Regions from separate parts of the Pantoea sp. CFCC18177 genome, predicted to be linked through region 3. Evidence: predicted binding sites of a transcription regulator. Region 3 holds the regulator's gene; each other region holds the start of a gene.
What was found. Region 3 encodes LexA, which represses DNA repair genes until DNA is damaged. Its sites were predicted from a motif close to TNCTGTATGTACATACAGNA; they were not measured.
Positions count from the first base shown of each region.

Region 1 (4,276 bases), on a different contig from region 3:
CCGGAGCCATCGTGATTTTTGCTTCACTCTACGTTCATAAGCGTTGGGTGCTAGGAAAAAGCAGCGCTTAAGCCAGAGGGATGTGAGATTCCTTCATGATCGGAGCGGCCTATATCCGACCCTGCTCCGATCTCCAAGCGACTACGCCTTTTTCGCTGGCGCCGCAAGACGATGAATCATCGTCAGTCCCTTCAAAAAGTTACGCAGAATCTGGTCACCGCACTCGCGGTAATTCTTATGATCCGGATTGCGGAAAATCGCGCCCACTTCTGCCTGAGACACCTTGAAGTTCGCTTTCAGCAACACTTCCGTGATATCCGTTGTCTTCAAAGCAAAGGCAATACGCAACTTCTTGATAAAAATATTATTATTCATGCGGCGCTCTACCGACGGTGCAGGCGCATCTTCACTCTTGCCACGGCGATAGAAAATCAACCCGTTCAGAAAATAGCCCATCAGCACGTCAGGCAATTTACGAAACGCAGCATCATCATCCTTCTTCATCCACGCTTGCACATCTTCCAATGGCACTTCGCTGCCCGCTAAGGCAAAAATCTCCACCACTTTGCTATCGCTCAAATCAAGCATATAGCGCACGCTGCGCAGAACATCGTTACTCGTCATGGTGAAACTCTCTTGGTCGCGGATTGAGGCGGCGCATTATAGAGCAGGCAGGGCAGGGATAACAGCACGGGCGACACACGCCGCCCGCGGGATCATAAAGAAACGGACTGAAGTGAACCCGGACGCGCGGCATCGCGGACAAAGGGCAAATGGTCACAGGCGTGCTGACGGGCAAATCGTACAAACGCCTCTAACACCGGCTGACGCTGCTCGCCATCGCGAACCGCAGCATATAAGCGGCTCCACAAACCATCACCCAGCGTCTTGGTCACCACCAGGCCCTGCTTCTCAAAACTCTCCACCACCCAATGGGGTAACGCGGCAATGCCCATCTGGGCCGACACCATCTGAATCAACAACAGCGTATTATCCACATTCTTCAAGGCGGGGGTCACGCCAGCGGGTTGCAGAAAATGACGCCAGATATCCAAACGTTGACGCTGAACGGGATAAATCATCAACACTTCATCAGCCAAATCTTCCGGCGAAATATGTTCACGCTGCGCCAGCGGATGATCCGGTGCCAACACCAAACGCACCTCGAAATCAAACATTGGCGTATAGAACAACCCGCTGCGCGGCAGAATATCTGAGGTCAACACCACATCCAGCTCCCCCTGCTGCAACGCTGGCTGGGGATCAAAAGTCACGCCAGATTTAAAATCCATCACCACTTGCGGCCAGCTCTTACGGAAATTACTCAAGGCGGGTGTCAGCCACTGAATACAACTGTGGCACTCAATGGCAATGCGCAGCGTGGTTTGATGTGGCTCGTGGCAATCCTGCAATGCCTGCTGAATCTGCGGCAAAATCTGCTCGGCCAACTGCAGCAAAATCTCCCCCTGCGGCGTAAACCGCAACGGCTGGCTCTTGCGCACAAACAGGCGAAAGCCCAGCCGCTGTTCCAGGTCGCTGAACTGATGAGATAACGCCGATTGTGTCTGATGAAGCTGGGCGGCGGCGGCAGCTAAAGAGCCGGTATTCCGTAACGCCTGCAGCGTTCTCAGGTGTTTGAGTTCGATCATGAGAGTCCTTCACATCGAGATTGAACAGATTGCGCTTGAGGAACATACAGTACCCGCAGAAGATAGCGGTGTAAACATCTGGACGGCTAAACATCTCAAGCAAGCGATACGGCCACTCTCTTTTTGTCCAGTATAAGCCTTCAGCGGACCGCCATCATGCTTGCTGGATGAAGATAAAGGGTTCGCATCGTTTGGAGTACACCCAATGAGCATTCTGAACCACACACTCGGTTTCCCTCGCGTTGGTCTGCGTCGTGAACTCAAAAAAGCACTGGAAAGTTACTGGGCAGGCCTCAGCTCGCAACAAGCGCTACTGGCCGTAGGGAGTGAACTGCGGGCCCGACACTGGCAACAGCAAAAAGAGGCGGGCGTAGATTTATTGCCGGTCGGCGATTTCGCCTGGTACGATCACGTACTAAGTACTAGCCTGCTGCTCGGCAATGTGCCCGCACGCCACCAAAATCAAGACGGTTCTATCGATATCGACACCCTGTTCCGCATTAGTCGTGGTCGTGCGCCCAGCGGTGAGCCCGCGGCAGCGGCTGAAATGACCAAATGGTTCAACACCAACTATCACTACATGGTGCCCGAGTTCACCCAAGGTCAGCAGTTCAGGCTCAGCTGGACCCAACTGCTGGATGAAGTGGACGAAGCGCTGGCGCTGGGTCACAAGATTAAGCCTGTGTTGTTGGGGCCGGTCACTTATCTGTGGCTGGGCAAAGTCAAAGGTGAATCGTTTGATCGCCTGACACTGCTAAAAGAGATCCTGCCGGTTTACCAGCAAGTCCTGGCAGAGCTGAAAAAACGCCGTATCGAATGGGTGCAAATCGACGAACCTGCCCTGGCGCTGGAACTGCCGTCAGCGTGGCGTGATGCCTTCAAACCGGCCTACGCAGCGCTGCAAGGCAACGTCAAACTGCTGCTCACCACCTATTTCGACAGCATTGGTCAGAACCTTGATGTCATCAAAACCCTGCCCGTACAGGGCCTGCATGTTGACCTTGTGCAGGGTAAAGATGACATCCAACACATTCACCAACAGCTGCCCGCTGAATGGCTACTGTCCGTCGGCGTAATTAACGGTCGTAACGTCTGGCGTGCTGACCTGAGTCGCTGGTTTGAATGCCTGAAGCCGCTGGTGGGACTGCGCCAGCAGCTGTGGGTGGGTTCATCGTGCTCACTGCTACATAGCCCGATCGATTTGAGTGTGGAAACCCGGCTGGATGAGGAAGTGAAAAGCTGGTTTGCCTTTGCCCTGCAAAAGTGTGCTGAGCTGTCACTGCTGAGCAACGCGCTGAATAATGGAGATGCCGCTTCACTGGCGGCGTGGAGTGCACCGATTCGTGCCCGTGCTCACTCAACGCGTGTTCACAATGCCGCCGTCGAGGCGCGTCTGGCAAAAATTCAGGCTAAAGACGTGGAACGTCCGGGCCACTATCGTGAACGTGCCCAGGCACAGCGTCAGCGCTTCAACCTGCCAGCCTGGCCAACCACCACTATCGGCTCATTCCCGCAGACCACTGAAATCCGCGGCCTGCGTCTCGACTTCAAAAAAGGCAACATCGACAGCGGAAACTACCGCACGGGTATCGCCCAACACATCAAACAGGCAATTGCCGAACAAGAGCGGCTGGGGCTTGACGTGCTGGTACACGGTGAAGCGGAACGTAACGACATGGTTGAATACTTTGGCGAAAACCTTGATGGCTTCGTGTTCACGCAAAACGGCTGGGTACAAAGCTATGGATCGCGTTGCGTGAAACCACCGGTCATTATTGGCGACATCAGCCGTCCGCAAGCCATCACCGTTGAGTGGGCGCAGTATGCGCAGTCACTGACCGACAAACCGGTTAAAGGTATGCTCACCGGCCCCGTCACGATTCTGTGCTGGTCATTTCCGCGCGAGGACGTGACGCGTGAAACCATCGCCAAACAAATTGCGTTGGCGTTGCGTGATGAAGTGGAAGATTTGGAAACAGCCGGGATCGGCATCATCCAGATTGATGAACCGGCGCTGCGTGAAGGCCTGCCACTGCACCAGTCTGAATGGGCGGCCTATCTGAAATGGGCGGTTGATGCCTTCCGCCTCAACGCCGCGGTGGCGCAAAATGCGACCCAGATCCACACCCATATGTGTTACTGCGAGTTCAACGACATCATGGATGCGATTGCCGCACTGGATGCCGATGTCATCACCATCGAAACTTCGCGTTCTGATATGGATCTGCTGGAGGCGTTTAAAGCGTTTGAATACCCGAACGAAATCGGCCCCGGCGTCTATGACATCCACTCTCCTAACGTGCCAAGTGTGGCCTGGATGGAAGACCTGCTCCGCAAAGCGGCGCTGAGTATCCCTGAAGAGCGTTTGTGGGTGAATCCTGATTGCGGTTTGAAAACCCGTGGCTGGACGGAGACGCGTCAGGCTCTGGCGAACATGGTCAAAGCGGCGCAAAACCTGCGGGGTGAAAAGGTTTAACAGGGGCATTTGGGGGCGCGAGTGCGCCCCTGACTGATCAGGCGTTGGGTGCTACGCCATACTGCTTAAACCACGCTAACATGCGCGCCCAGCCATCGGCGGCAGAATCGGCGTGATAGCTTGGTCGATAATCCGCGTTGAAAGCGTGGCC
Region 1 is NZ_JBNBPL010000001.1:21,923-26,198, reverse strand. It holds gene ACPUC8_RS00125 (carboxylate/amino acid/amine transporter) at 1-71, shown strand, start outside; gene ACPUC8_RS00120 (YehS family protein) at 142-624, opposite strand; gene metR (HTH-type transcriptional regulator MetR) at 717-1,649, opposite strand; gene metE (5-methyltetrahydropteroyltriglutamate--homocysteine S-methyltransferase) at 1,855-4,125, shown strand; gene ACPUC8_RS00105 (dienelactone hydrolase family protein) at 4,163-4,276, opposite strand, start outside.
Region 1: a site for LexA is predicted at 1,682-1,701, ahead of metR (HTH-type transcriptional regulator MetR). Genes of this name have one in related genera too.

Region 2 (4,276 bases), on a different contig from region 3:
GCTACTTTCAACTTTGTAGAGGAGTGACGTCAAAGATTAATGCATTAATGACTGAAATTTAACGATTATATTTTTATGGATGGCACCGCTTTTTCCTGAATATTGATGACGCAAACCTGTAGTGTTAAGACCGACATTGCATATTTACTACTACATCAAATCATGATGAAATGATTATCACTTGCATTTGGATGTGCATTTTTTCGAAAAAAATACCGGACCTGCCGACCACGCTACCCCGCTCAATCACAGACGGAAGCATGACAGGATGGGGTCAAACCATAAAAAACAGTTTGTGTTAATTTCAGGGGATAAGAGTCAAGAATGAGCCAATATAAATCCGCTCAGCGCCGCAAGCATTCCATGGGGAAAATATGGCTTGCGGTTTACAGTGGTGCATTATTATCTTCAGCCAGCAGTTTTGCCGCTGATGATAATAATACCCTTACTGTTACCGCTGCTGAACCAACGGTACAAGCTGATAATGGATACTCCAGCCCGACCACCTCCGTCGCCAGTAAAACACCGACGTCGAAACTGAATGAAGCGCAGTCAGTCAGTGTCGTGACACAAAAACAGCTGCAAGATTATCAGTCTACTACTGTGTCCGACGCCATGCGTTTTGTTAGTGGTGCGTCGCAAGCGAATACATTGGGCCAGACAGAAGACGGCATTGTTCGTCGCGGCTTTGGTTCAAACTCTGATGGATCTGTTTTCCGTGACGGTATCCGTAGCAGCCAGGGGCTTAATCTTGATGCGACTACGGATCATGTCGAGGTATTAAAAGGATCCTCCTCGCTGTTATACGGTATCCTCAATCCCGGCGGGATGATTAATGTCGTCAGTAAAAAACCACAATATGACTGGCACACCATTGTCGGTGGGCATTACAACAGCACCGGCGGCGGGGCCGGAAATATTGATATTACGGGACCACTGGGCAATGGTTTTGCTTTTCGTCTGATTGCTGAGAAGCAAGCGCAGAACTACTGGCGTGGATACGGTAATGAAAAACACAATTTACTGGCGCCTTCATTACAATGGTATGGCGATAACGCCAGCTTTTATATCAGCTATGAAAGCTATCAATACGATATTCCGTACGACCGTGGTACGGCATTTATTGATGGAAAACCGATTGATATCGGCTACAAAACCCGTCTGGATGATTATTCGAACCGAGCGTGGGGGCGTAATCAGACATTTAATACCCATTGGGATTATCAGTTTAATGATACCTGGTCGACTCGCGTAACCTTGGGTATGAACCAACGTAAGTACAGCAGCAACACCATGACCACCACCGCCATTAATACTACTACCGGTGTTGTCACTCGGCGTCCGGATGCGTTCCGTGGCTTTAACCATAAAACAAAATATGTTTCCTGGGACGCCATTGGTACGCCAGAAATATTTGGCATGGTGCATAATCTGGTGGTCGGCACTGATTATGAAATGAACCAAACCTATCGTGCTCACGCTTATAACGGTACAAAGAATAACGACTTCACCCTGAGCAATCCGGTCTATGGCCTGGATACCATCACTGACAGCAGTACGGAGAAAACCGCTGACAGTAATCTGCTCAACCGCATTCACAATCGTTCCGTCTATTTTAAAGACAGTATTGACCTGACTTCGCAGTGGACTGCTGTCGCCGGTGCCCGTTATCAGCATTATGAGCAACGTGAATCAAGAGGCAGTAATTCCACACTGACTTACAGCGACGAAGGGAATAAGTTCCTGCCGCAAACCGGGTTGATTTATAAGCTGACACCGACCGTCTCTTTCTATGGCAGCTTAAGTAAATCGTTTACACCTTCTACTAACCCGGATGACAGCGGTGACGTCGAAGCACCGGAACAGGGCACAACCTATGAAGTGGGCAGTAAATGGCAAATGACACCAGCCCTGCTGGCCACGGTTGCGCTTTACCGTATCGATGAGCGCAATGTTGCCTTAGCGTTAAACGAGGGAACCTATGCCGTGGATAAAGCCCGCTCCAGCGGCGTTGAGCTAGAGCTGAACGGAGAGATTTTGCCGGACTGGGATATCAGTGCCAATTACAGCTACAACCAGGCGAAAATTGTTAACGATAAAACCGATCCGACGAATAATGGCAACCGTCTGCAAAACGCACCACGAAATTCCGGGGCGGTCTATTTAAGCCATAATCTGCACTTAAATCTGTTGCCGGGCAGTTTCCGTCTCGGCGGAGGGGTGCGTTATATGGGCACGCGTACGGGCGATCCAAGCAACAGCTTTACTCTGCCTGCATATACCGTTGCCGACAGTTTTATTGGCTGGGATAACCAACTGCTGGGTAAAAAAACGCATCTGCAGTTGAATCTCAACAATATCTTTAACAAGCATTATTACACCTCGAGCGGCGGTAATCTGCGCGTAGCGGAAGGCGAAACACGTAACCTGGTGCTCAGCGCCAGCGTGGAGTTCTAACCCCGTTATCCCTGACGTCAGGCGGTGCCCGCTAAGGCACCGCCTGTTCCGTGTGGGATGGTGGTTAATCCACTGTCAAACGCCGATCAAACTAAATCTTCTTTCCTGCCAATCGGTTTGCACAACCCCCCAAGATCTGAGTTGATCAAACCGAGGGGATTGGTAATACTGTTTTTATATACAGTATTATTGAAGGCCATCATCATGGTGTTTTATCAGCCCGCGGAAATCCGCGCCATCCTCAGCTTGCCCCTGTTTATCAGCCGTGTGCCCTGTGGTTTTCCCTCGCCAGCCCAGGACTACGTTGAGCAACGTATTGACCTCAACGACCTCTGCGTCGCGCATCCCAGCGCAACCTATTTCATTAAAGTCAGCGGTGACTCGATGATTGAAGGTGGGATCAGTGACGGCGATATGCTGATTGTGGATAGCTCGCTAAGAGCAGAGCAGGGCGATGTGGTGGTGGCCGCCATAGACGGTGAGTTTACGGTGAAGCAGTTGATGCTGAAGCCTTACCTGCATCTCAAACCGATGAATGCCGCACACGCCATCATTCCCGTCTCTGACCCAGACCAGTTTGAGATCTTTGGAGTTGTGCAACATGTCATCAAAACGTTGAAAAAATAATGTTCGCGCTGGTGGATGTGAACTCATTCTATGCCTCATGTGAGACGGTGTTTAGACCCGATCTCAAAGGCAAGCCGGTGATCGTGTTAAGCAACAACGACGGCTGTGTCATCGCGCGTTCTGCGGAGGCCAAAAAGTTGAAGATTGGTATGGGCGGCCCCTATTTCAAAATCAAAGATGAGCTACGTCGCCATAACGTGCATGTGTTCAGTTCTAACTATGCGCTCTACGCAGACATGAGCCTGCGCGTGATGACGATACTGGAAGAGATGGCACCCGCCGTTGAGATCTACTCGATTGACGAAGCGTTTATGAATCTCACGGGGGTGCGTAATTGCTGTGTGCTGGAAGAGTTTGGCCGGGAAGTTCGTGAACGGATCCAACGTGAGACGCATTTGACGGTTGGGGTAGGCATCGCGCCCACCAAAACCCTGGCCAAACTGGCCAACCATGCGGCAAAAAAATGGACGAAAACCGGTGGTGTGTTGGATCTCTCCAACCCTGAACGACAAAAGAAACTGTTGGCACTGGTGCCGGTGGAAGAGGTATGGGGTGTCGGGCGTCGTATCAGTAAAAAACTGAACGACATGGGCATTATCACTGCCAAAGATTTGTCCGAGCAGAGTACCTGGGTTATCCGCAAGCATTTCAATGTGGTGCTGGAGCGCACCGTGCGGGAACTGCGTGGTGAACCTTGTCTGGAGTTGGAAGAGGCTGTGCCAACCAAACAGCAGATCATCAGCTCACGCTCTTTTGCCGGGCGCATCACTGACTATGCCGATATGCGAGAGGCCGTGTGCAACTATGCCGTGCGTGCCGCCGAAAAACTGCGTGGAGAGCGGCAATATTGTCGACAGATTGGCGTGTTTATTCGCACCAGTCCCCATGCTGAAGGTGAAGTTTTTTACGGTAATCAGGCAATTGGTTCGTTGCTGACGCCGACTAACGACACACGCGACATTATTCGTGTTGCTCTGGAAGCATTAGATCGTATCTGGCGGGAAGGATGTCGCTATATGAAAGCAGGCGTCATGTTGGGTGACTTTTACAGTCAGGGCATCGCGCAACTGGACCTGTTTGATCGCATCCAACCGCAGGCCAACAGTGAAGCACTGATGCATGTGATAGATGACATCAATAAAAAAGGAAAAGGTCATCTTTGGTTTGCTGGACAAGGGATACAGAAAGCCTG
Region 2 is NZ_JBNBPL010000023.1:41,850-46,125, reverse strand. It holds gene ACPUC8_RS19980 (TonB-dependent siderophore receptor) at 364-2,457, shown strand; gene umuD (translesion error-prone DNA polymerase V autoproteolytic subunit) at 2,662-3,084, shown strand; gene umuC (translesion error-prone DNA polymerase V subunit UmuC) at 3,084-4,276, shown strand, end outside.
Region 2: a site for LexA is predicted at 2,624-2,643, ahead of umuD (translesion error-prone DNA polymerase V autoproteolytic subunit). Genes of this name have one in related genera too.

Region 3 (4,276 bases):
CGCATTTCGCGTCCGCGCGTGGCACCAATAAACATGCCATCCAGCAGATAGCACCATACGCCGACCAATGGCAGAATCACCTGCCAGACTAAATAGCGATCGGCTATTTCACGCAGTGTCTCCAGCGAAGTGAGCAGCGCCACGATATATGGACCGGTAAAGGCGTATATCAGGGCAAACATTAACGCGACAATCCCCGCCTGACGGCAGGCTGCATGCCAGATAAGTAATAATCGGCTGCGATCTTTTGCCCCGACAGCCTCCCCTGAGCATGCTTCGACCGCATAGGCAAAGCCATCCAGCGCGTAGGCGGTAAAGGTGAGGAACATCAGCAATACCGCGTTGACTGCCACCACGTCTGGCCCGATGCGCGCGCCCAACAGAGTGAGAGAGGCAAAGCAAATCTGCACCATCAGCGAACGCAGCATAATGTCGCGATTGAGCCGGAACAGGCGCGCAGCATCACCGCGCCAGCTTTGCTTGAGCAGCGTAAAATGGATACCGCGCAGCCTGAGCACGCGCGCTACCATCCATAAACCGACTCCCAGCGTCACATATTCTGCCAATGCGGTTGCCGCCGCAGCCCCCGCCACGCCCCAGTGCAGTTTCAGTACGAAGAGTAAATCGAGCAGAATATTGGCCAGGTTCCCAACGATCAGCAGCACCATGGGCGCCCTGGCATACTGCACGCCTAGCAGCCAGCCAAGAATCACCAGATTGGCCAGTGTGGCCGGCGCGCTCAGCCAGCGAATTTCGATAAATATTTGCGCCTGCTGCTGCACTTCTGGGCTACCGCCCATCAACGTTGCCGCGAGAGTGCTCGCAGGCGTTCGCAGCAGCGCAAACGACAAGCCTGCAACCAAAGCAATCAATAAGGGTTGTATCAACGCGCGCGCCAGTGCGGTTTTATCATTGGCACCAAAGGCCTGGGCCGTCAGCCCGGTGGTGCTCATGCGCAGGAATAGCAGCAGCATAAAGATGAAGCTGGTCGCTGTAGTACCGACAGCCACGCCGCCCAGATAAATAGGACTATCGAGATGACCAATCACCGCCGTATCAACCACGCCGAGCAGCGGGACAGTAATATTGGAGAGAATCATCGGCAGCGCCAGCCGCCAGAGTGCTTTATCTGAAGAGGAAAACAGCCGCATCCGCCCGTTCCGTTGTTGCGAAGATCAGCCTGATTCCTCACGCTGAACCACAAAAGTCCGACGCAAAGAATCAGTACTTCATACTGCGATAAGCGCTACCGCAGCGGGGGAGTTCAAAAAGAGATTAGAGCCATTCTCCGTTACGCACGATGCCCACAGCCAGACCTTCAACGGTCAGAGACTGTTCACGCGTATCGACCACGATCGGCTGGAAATCGGTATTTTCGGGCAGCAGATGTACAATAGCGCCCTGCTTTTTCCAGCGTTTTACGGTGACTTCATCATCAATACGCGCCACCACGACCTGGCCATTACGCACTTCCTGAGTCTTATGCACCGCGAGCAGATCGCCATCCATAATCCCGATATCTTTCATCGACATTCCGCTTACGCGTAACAGGAAATCAGCGTTAGGTTTGAACAGATTGGCATCAACCTGATAGTGCGCTTCGATGTGTTCCTGCGCGAGCAGCGGCTCACCGGCGGCTACGCGGCCAATCAGCGGTAAACCTTCGCTGACTTCTTCTTCCATCAGCAGACGAATACCGCGTGAAGCACCCGAAACAATTTCGATAACACCTTTACGCGCCAGCGCTTTCAGATGCTCTTCAGCAGCATTGGGCGAGCGAAATCCCAGTTGCGAAGCAATTTCCGCACGCGTTGGCGGCATGCCCGTCTGGTTAATATGGTCGCGAATCAGATCATAGACCTGTTGCTGCCTTGCTGTTAACGCTTTCATCCCGCCCCCTGGTTGTTTATACAGTCGCTGTGAGTATATACAGGTATTGGCGAAATGAAAACCAAAACAGCGGCGAATTAGCGCAGCGCGGTGAATCTGGAATGGCTATCGCAAATGGGACCAGAGCAGTGTGATCCAGACAAACAGGGCCAGCAAGATAGCCAGTAATACCGCCGCTGAACCCATATCTTTTGCGCGTCCTGCCAGCGGATGCCGCTCTTCGCCGATGCGATCCACCACCGCTTCGATGGCGCTGTTAATTATTTCAATAATGATCACCAGCACCACTGAGCCAATCATCAGCACACGAGAAATGACATCGATATCCAGCCAGCAGGCCACGATAACGGCGATCACTGCGGCGATCGCTTCCTGACGAAATGCCGCTTCATTCTGCCAGGCAGCGCGTAACCCCTGCCAGGAATAACCGGCTGCATTCACTATTCTTTGAAAACCGGTGACATTATTTGCCATGCTGGTGGAACCCTTGATTGATTTTGACGTCAATTTCTCGGCAGCCTGAGGTGGTGTCACCACAGATCTTCGCTGCACTTTCTGGTATGCTTGCCGCGCTTTGCTAACAAGAGGCTTTAAGTTGTCTATGTCAGGTTGGCGTAAACTTTATTACAAATTATTGAATTTACCACTCTCTATTTTGGTAAAAGGTAAGGTCATTCCGACCGATCCTGTCTCCGAACATGGGATCGATCCGACACGTCCGGTGATGTACGTTTTGCCTTATGATTCAAAGGCAGACTTACTGACACTGCGGGCGCAATGTCTGAAACATGATCTGCCGGATCCCCTGGCCCCCTTAGAGATCGATGGTACTCTACTGCCGCGCCACGTGTTTATTCACGATGGTCCGCGCGTTATCCCCTATTTCGTGGCCAATCCAGAATCCGTGAAGCTGTTTCACGATTACCTCGATTTGCACCGCAGTAACCCTGATCTCGACGTTCAAATGTTGCCGGTTTCGGTGATGTTTGGTCGCGCACCAGGACGCGAAATCCAGGGTGAAGCCACGCCACATCTGCGCATGATGAATGGTATAGAGAAGTTCTTCGCCATTCTGTGGCACGGCCGTGACAGTTTTGTGCGCTTCTCGCCGACCGTTTCCCTGCGCCAGATGGCGACGGAACACGGTACCGATAAGTCTATTGCACAGAAACTGGCGCGCGTGGCCCGCATTCACTTTGCGCGTCAACGCCTGGCGGCGGTGGGCCCGCGCTTGCCCGCACGTCAGGATCTGTTCAACAAACTGCTGCAATCCAAAGCGATTGAGAAAGCAGTGGAAGACGAAGCGCGCAGCAAAAAGATTTCCCATGAGAAAGCTCAACAGAACGCCATCGAGATGATGGAAGAAGTGGCTGCGGACTTCTCCTATGAAGCCATTCGCGTCACTGACCGTGTGATGGGCTGGCTGTGGAGTCGTCTCTATCAGGGCATCAATGTCAATGGTGGCGAACGTGTGCGTCAGCTGGCGCAAGACGGCCATGAGATTGTCTATGTGCCCTGCCACCGCAGCCACATGGACTACTTGCTGCTCTCTTATGTGCTGTATCACCAGGGCCTGGTGCCCCCGCACATTGCAGCCGGTATTAACCTGAATTTCTGGCCTGCGGGTCCGATTTTCCGTCGTCTTGGCGCTTTCTTCATTCGCCGTACCTTCAAAGGCAACAAGCTCTACTCCACGGTGTTCCGCGAATATCTGGGCGAACTGTTCAGCCGCGGATATTCGGTTGAGTATTTCGTGGAAGGTGGGCGTTCACGCACCGGTCGCTTACTCGATCCTAAAACCGGCACGCTGTCGATGACCTTGCAGGCCATGCTGCGCGGTGGTAGCCGCCCTATCACGTTTGTGCCGATCTACATCGGTTATGAACACGTGATGGAGGTGGGCACTTACGCGAAAGAGCTGCGCGGTGCGGCTAAGGAAAAAGAGAGCTTCCTGCAGATGGTGCGCGGCTTGCGTAAATTGCGCAATCTTGGTCAGGGCTATGTCAACTTCGGCGAACCTTTGCCGCTGATGAACTACCTGAACAAAAACGTGCCGGAATGGCGTGATGCAATCGATCCGATTGAGCCACTGCGTCCAGCCTGGATGACACCCACCGTGAATGATATCGCGGCGCGTTTAATGGTGCGCATCAATGAAGCCGGCGCCGCTAATGCCATGAACCTGTGTGTTACGGCACTGCTGGCATCGCGTCAGCGCTCGCTCACCCGCGAACAGTTGATTGAACAGCTCGAGTGCTATACCCAGCTGCTGCGTAATGTGCCGTATTCGCCAGAAGCAACGGTTCCGGATATGAGCGCCGAAGCGCTGCTTGACCATGCCATGGGCATGAACAAGTTTGAGACCGAAAAGGACAGCATCGGCGAC
Region 3 is NZ_JBNBPL010000017.1:75,517-79,792, reverse strand. It holds gene dinF (MATE family efflux transporter DinF) at 1-1,151, opposite strand, end outside; gene lexA (transcriptional repressor LexA) at 1,276-1,890, opposite strand; gene ACPUC8_RS17265 (diacylglycerol kinase) at 1,996-2,364, opposite strand; gene plsB (glycerol-3-phosphate 1-O-acyltransferase PlsB) at 2,492-4,276, shown strand, end outside.